One region of the Paenarthrobacter sp. 2TAF44 genome, then DNA from elsewhere that is predicted to be linked to it. Evidence: predicted binding sites of a transcription regulator. Region 1 holds the regulator's gene; the other holds the start of a gene.

Region 1 (3,208 bases):
AGTGCCCACTCGCTGAGGAATGCTTCAGCGAGCAGGCACGTGCCCGGGCGGCCGAGGCGGACGTCGTGGTCACCAACCATGCCATGCTTGCAGTCAGTGCCTTCGAAGGGCTTGCTGTACTGCCCGAGTACGACGTCGTTGTGGTTGATGAAGCTCATGAGCTGCAGGACAGGGTCACGGGGGCCGTCACGGGCCAGCTGTCCGTAGCAATGGTGCATGCTGCGGCTTCGAGCGCGCGTAAGCACACCGCCATTACCGTAGACGCCCTGAACGCGGCAGCCGACCGACTGGACATGGCCATTGCCGGAGTCCCCAACGGACTGCTGCCCAACGGGCTAAACGACGAACAACTGGACTGCCTGGACCAACTGCGTGATGCCACACGCGCTGCGTTGTCTGACTCGAAGACTGACTCTTCAAACGCGGTCGACGGCGGCCGGCAGCTTGCGCGCTCACGGCTCATGCTCATTCTGGAACTGTGCGAGCGGATGCTCGCAGCCAAGGAGAACCGTGAAGTGGTGTGGTTCTCCAGGAACAGCACCTTCGATCCCCAGCAGGGGTACTCCCCGCCGGATGAGACCGCGCCCGCACTGATCAACATCGCTCCGCTTAGCGTTGCCGGCCGGCTGCGGGAAGGCCTTTTCGCAGGGCACACAGTGGTGCTTACTTCTGCCACGCTCGCTATTGGATCCGCCTTTGAGCCTGCCGCCGGTGGCCTGGGGCTGATTGGAGAGGGTGCACCGAGCTGGACTGGGTTGGACGTCGGATCGCCTTTTGATTATCCGAAGCAGGGTGTCCTTTACGTGGCCAAGCACCTGCCCAAGCCCGGCAGGGGCACTTCTCCCGAGGCACTGGATGAGCTTGAAGACCTCATCCGTGCTTCCGGTGGGGGAGCCCTGTGCCTCTTCTCCTCACGTCGGGCGGCCGAGGAAGCCGCAGAGGCGATGCGACCACGTCTGGATGTGGACATCCTCTGCCAAGGCGAATCCACTATGGCAGCGCTCGTGAAGCAGTTTGCCGACGAACCGGACACCTGCCTCTTTGGCACGATGTCCTTGTGGCAGGGCGTCGACGTCCCTGGCGGTTCATGCCGCCTTGTGGTGATTGACCGCATTCCGTTCCCGCGGCCGGACGACCCGCTGATGACCGCACGCTCGCGAGCTGTTGCGCAGTCCGGGGGCAACGGGTTCATGGCGGTGTCAGCTACGCATGCGGCAATTCGCTTGGCGCAGGGGGCAGGACGCCTCATTCGCTCCACTGGCGACAAAGGCGTGGTCGCCGTCCTGGACTCACGGCTTTCCACGGAACGGTACGGCGCGTTCCTGCGTGCAGCTTTGCCACCCTTCTGGGCAACGACGGATCGCAATGTTGTGCGCGGCGTCCTGGAACGCTTGGGCGCAAAGAAAACGTAGGCAAACGCCCTAAAGGGAGCGCAGGACCGAGACGACCTTGCCCATAATGGTGGCCTGGTCTCCCAGTATCGGTTCGTACTGCGTGTTCTGGGGGAGCAGCCACGTGTGGCCGTCCCGCTGGCGGAAGGTTTTTACCGTGGCTTCGTCATCCAGGAGTGCTGCCACGATGTCACCGTTGATGGCGTCATTCTGGCGCCGGACAACTACCCAGTCACCGTCACAAATTGCGGCATCGATCATGGAGTCACCAGCGACCTTCAGCATGAACAGTTCGCCGTGGCCCACCAGTTGCCGGGGCAGGGGCAGGACGTCCTCAATAGTCTGGTCTGCGAGGATGGGGCCACCGGCCGCGATGCGTCCCACCAGGGGCACCATGGCGGTGTCGCTGGCACTGGCCAACTCCGTCACGGCGAGTCCACCTGCGCTACGCAGTGTGGTAGCTGCTTCGACTCCGGGAATTGTCCCGCCGTCAAGGGTCAAAGGCATGAGGACTTCCATGGCGCGGGGGCGCTTGGGATCTCTGCGCAGGTAGCCCAGCTTCTCCAACTGGGAGAGCTGATGGGTGACGCTGGACAGGCTCGCCAGACCAACGGTGTCACCAATTTCGCGCATGCTGGGCGGATAGCCGTTGTCATTGACGGACCGCTGGATGGTTTCCAGGATTTTCTTCTGCCGGACAGTCAGGCTTTTGGGACTCTTTTGAGGCTGCTGGCTCCGCAGGGGTGCCCCGCCGCCGGTGGCTTTCGCTGCCATGTTCGCCAATGCCCTTCTGTTCCGCCCGGTCACGGTCTGAAGTGTGCCCGGGGATGTTGGATCTGAAAAAATGTCAGACCCTCCTGTTCCACTGAAACAGTGCCTGTTTCTTCACTCAAACCTAGGCCAGGCACAGGCGTTTATCAAACATTCGTTCTAGCGAGTCTCGACACCGTTCGTTGATAAGTGCTAAAAATGTCATAGCAAGGTTCGAATATGTGTTCTATAAAAGTTGAACCTGGCTCGGATGTTCGAAGAAAGTGTTCGAATATCCGGGGCGGTCCAACGAACACAAGGAATTGGCAGCCGGCAACGGGCATCCGATGCAGGCAATCGCTCAGAAGGGCTCAGCTCATGTCCGCAATCTCTACGTTCCACGAATTCCGCAACACCCCGGCGCCTACGCGTCTCCGGCTTACCCGGCGCGGCAGGATCGTGTTCTTCGGCATCCCCGCCATGCTGCTGCTTGCCGCGCTGCTGAGCCTTGCCGGCTTCATCAACTCTCCGGCCAAGGCTTCGGATTCCCAGTCCCAACTGCAGCCGCCGGTGGCCGTCACGGTTACTGTCCAGCCCGGGCAGTCACTGTGGGGCATCGCCGGTGCGGCCGCGCCGGAGAGGGACCCGCGTGATGTCATCGCAGAAATCATCCAGTTGAACGATCTCCGCGGAGGACGCATCCAGCCCGGCCAGCAGCTGTTCGTTCCCGCGAATTGAGTGGCCAGGGGGCTATGGGTCACCGTCCCTGGCGTCACAGTTACTCTGCAGTCGCACCGGCACCTTAAACTGTCTTGGTGAGTGACCAGCTTGAGCGACTTGACCGACTTCCCCTCCGGACCAACCTGCGTGGACTGAGCCCCTATGGCGCGCCGCAGCTTGATGTCCCCATTTTGCTCAACGTCAACGAGAACACCCATGGCGTGCCGGCCGATGTGCAAGCGGCCATTACCGAGGCCGTTGCGGCTGCGGCCACGGGCCTGAACCGATACCCTGACCGCGAGTTCACCGAACTTCGTGAATCCCTCGCCGATTACCTCGGTCACGGG
Region 2 (3,208 bases), on a different contig from region 1:
ACTGGCCATCTGTGCGTAGACGCTCATGACCTGCCGCAAGCCGGCCGTCGTCGTGATGGGCGTCGAAAACGAGCGCGAGAAGATCAGCTGGTCCCGGCCGATGCGCTCTTCCTCCATCGGAATGCAGGGTGTTCCCTGCAACTCCAGCACCGTACGCATCATGACGATGGAGAACTTGTCGCGGATCGCCACTGGGTTAACCCGGGTGAGGTCCAGGATCGAGAAGATACCCATCGCGTTCAGGCGCTTGGTCAGCCGTGTGGCCACGCCCCAGATTTCAATGACCGACAGTTTCGCCATCAGCGCTTCGCGCTGATCCACGGGCACAGACTCCCAGCGGCAGACGCCGTCGAAGGCGGGGTTGTTCTTGGCCCATTTGTTGCAAAGTTTGGCCAGGGTCTTTGTGGGTGCGATGCCCACGCACACTGGCACGCCGACATGGCGTCGACAGGCGGCTTTTATCGTCCGGCCCAGGGCCAGCAGCTCATCGGGCTCGCCTTTGACGCCTAGGAACGCCTCATCGATCGAGTACACCTCCAGCCAGGCTGAGTAGCGGCCCAGCAGCTCCATCACCCGGGCAGAAATGTCCCCATACAACTCGTAGTTGCTGGACAGGGCCACCAGTCCCCATTCCTTGGCCCGGGGCCTGAGCTTGAACCACGGCTCACCCATGGGAACGCCGAGCTTCTTGGCTTCCGGAGAGCGGGTTACTGCGCAGCCATCGTTGTTGGAGAGCACAACGAGGGGTCTACCCTCCAACGCCGGATTAAAGACACGCTCGGCTGAGGCGTAGAAGCAGTTCACGTCCACGTGCGCTATCTCCTGCATGCGGCGCATGACCGCGGGCTTAGACATAATGCAGACACCGTGTCGCGACGCCCCAGATTGTCAGGTCCGAGAGCGCTGGAACCTTGATATCGGGGAAGTCCGGGTTGTCGGCCTGCAGGATGACACCGTGGGCGGTGATCCTCAGCCGCTTGATGGTCAGCTCGCCATCAAGTACAGCCACGACCACGGAACCGTCCTTGGGTTCCAGTGCGCGGTTGACGATCAGCTCGTCGCCGTCGCTGATTCCGGCCTGCTCCATGGACTGGCCGGTGACCCTGACGATAAAGGTGCTGGTCACGTCCTTGATCAGGTGTTCGTTTAGATCGATCCGCCCGTCGAAGTAGTCCTGGGCCGGCGAGGGGTAGCCCGCTGCCACCGCAACGGGTGCCAGCAACACCTTCACCAGAGAGAGTCCCGCATCTATCACGCGGGGGCCAACTATCACGCCCACAACACACCTTTATTCGAATATATGTTCGATAGTTCAGTGTACTGCCGAGCTGCGACATAGTAAGCACCCACCACGTTGCAGCGGGTGTCCGTTGATCCGGGAGGTGAGTGACCGGCCAGCTGGAGGTGACCGTCCACGCCGTCGTTGACCAGGAAGCGCGACACCCGTCTCTGACAGACAGATTCTGAAAGAAATGTAACAAATTCTTCAAAACTACTGACTTTGGTTTGTTTGTAACGCATCATGGAATCAGCCGTTCCCGAGGACGCGAGCGGCACCAACAAGAAGGGAGCGCAGATGACGCGCTTTGTTGATGTACACAACATGATCAGCTGGGTCAGATCCCAGGGTCCGGAGACGATCATCAAAGATCTGATCCACTACATGGAGGAAGACTTCCGCCGATGGGCGCGGTTCGATAAGACGCCCCGGGTAGCGAGTCATACCCCGTACGGCGTTATAGAACTCATGCCCACCAGCGATCATGAGACCTACGGATTCAAATATGTGAACGGGCACCCTTCCAATCCTGCACGCGGCTACCAAACCGTCACGGCATTCGGCGTCCTCGCAGATGTCCAGAACGGCTATCCAACGTTCCTTGCAGAAATGACGATCCTTACCGCGCTGCGCACCGCCGCCACGTCCGCCATGGTTGCGAAGGCACTGGCTCGACCGGATTCCAGGGTCATGGCCATGATTGGAACCGGCAGCCAGGCTGAATTCCAGGCACTTGCCATGAGAACGGCTTTGGGCGTTGCGAAGCTGCGGGTTTGGGACACCGATCCCGCCGCAGTGCAGAAGTTCATCCGAAACATGGTTCCGCTTGGATTCGAAATAGACATGGCTTCATCTGCTCTGGAAGCCGTTCAGGGCGCCGATGTCATCACGACGTGCACGGCAGACAAGGCCCAGGCCACGATCCTCAGCGTTCAGCACATTGCTCCTGGCGTCCATCTCAACGCCATCGGTGGAGATTGCCCCGGAAAGACGGAACTGGATCCGTTGATCCTGGAAATCGGTGACGTCTTTGTCGAGTACGAGAGCCAGACGCGGATCGAAGGTGAAATCCAGCAGATGCCAGCCGATTTCGCCGTTACCGAATTCTGGAAGGTCCTCCTTGGCGCCGCACCCGGGCGCACATCAGAAGATCAAATCACTATCTTCGATTCCGTCGGATTTGCTGTGGAAGACTTCGCAGCCCTGCGTTATGTGCGGGACTCCGTGGATGGTTCCGAGTTCTTTGAAGACATCGACCTCGTTGCCAATCCCGACGACCCCAAAGACCTGTTCGGTCTTGTCGGTGCCTTATCACCCGTTGGTTAGGCGACTGACTCCATCCACCAAATGCTTCCAGCTATGACTCCCCAACCCGGACCAAAATCCCCATCTCCCACGGAGCGCTATGTCCACCTCAATCAAGCCCCACTTACGTTCTTCCCTTCTTCTATCAGCAGCTGCACTCATGGCCATTTCGATGGTGAGTTGTACCGTTCCCACCGGCGAAGGTGGTGACTCCGGGACATCCGGAGATGCCATCACGCTCGGTCTATTGGCCCCACTCACAGGTGTGGCTGCTGCCGATGGCAAGCTCATGGAACAGGGTGCACAGCTCGCGGTCGACGAAATCAATGCCAAAGGCGGCATCGATGGCAGGAAGGTTGAACTCAAAGCCCTTGACGTACGGGACCAGAAGTCGGATGCGGTCTCGTCTGCTGTGACGCAATTGACCTCAGACCCCGATGTTGCGGCAGTGGTCACCGGCTACGCCAGCACTACCAACTTCGAAATCGATCAGCTCGCAGAAGCTGGAATTCCCTACCTGCTCAGCGGCAACAGCGCCCAAACGCAGGACATTATTGCCAAGAACCCCGAGAGGTACCCAGGTGTTTGGTCCCTTGCCCCTTCATACGAGGGCTATAGCACTGG

The links. The regulator LexA, encoded in region 1, represses DNA repair genes until DNA is damaged. The targets are predictions, from matches to a motif close to TCGAACANNTGTTCGA.
Region 2: a site for LexA is predicted at 1,293-1,308, ahead of AB4Z15_RS12140 (LexA family protein). Genes of this name have one in related genera too.

What each region holds. Positions count from the first base shown of each region.
Region 1 covers NZ_JBFRFP010000007.1:176,988-180,195, forward strand. The annotation lists gene AB4Z15_RS09455 (ATP-dependent DNA helicase) at 1-1,412, shown strand, start outside; gene lexA (transcriptional repressor LexA) at 1,422-2,165, opposite strand; gene AB4Z15_RS09465 (LysM peptidoglycan-binding domain-containing protein) at 2,520-2,879, shown strand; gene AB4Z15_RS09470 (histidinol-phosphate transaminase) at 2,957-3,208, shown strand, end outside.
Region 2 covers NZ_JBFRFP010000011.1:31,927-35,134, reverse strand. The annotation lists gene AB4Z15_RS12145 (Y-family DNA polymerase) at 1-855, opposite strand, end outside; gene AB4Z15_RS12140 (LexA family protein) at 848-1,279, opposite strand; gene AB4Z15_RS12135 (ornithine cyclodeaminase) at 1,577-2,605, shown strand; gene AB4Z15_RS12130 (ABC transporter substrate-binding protein) at 2,745-3,208, shown strand, end outside.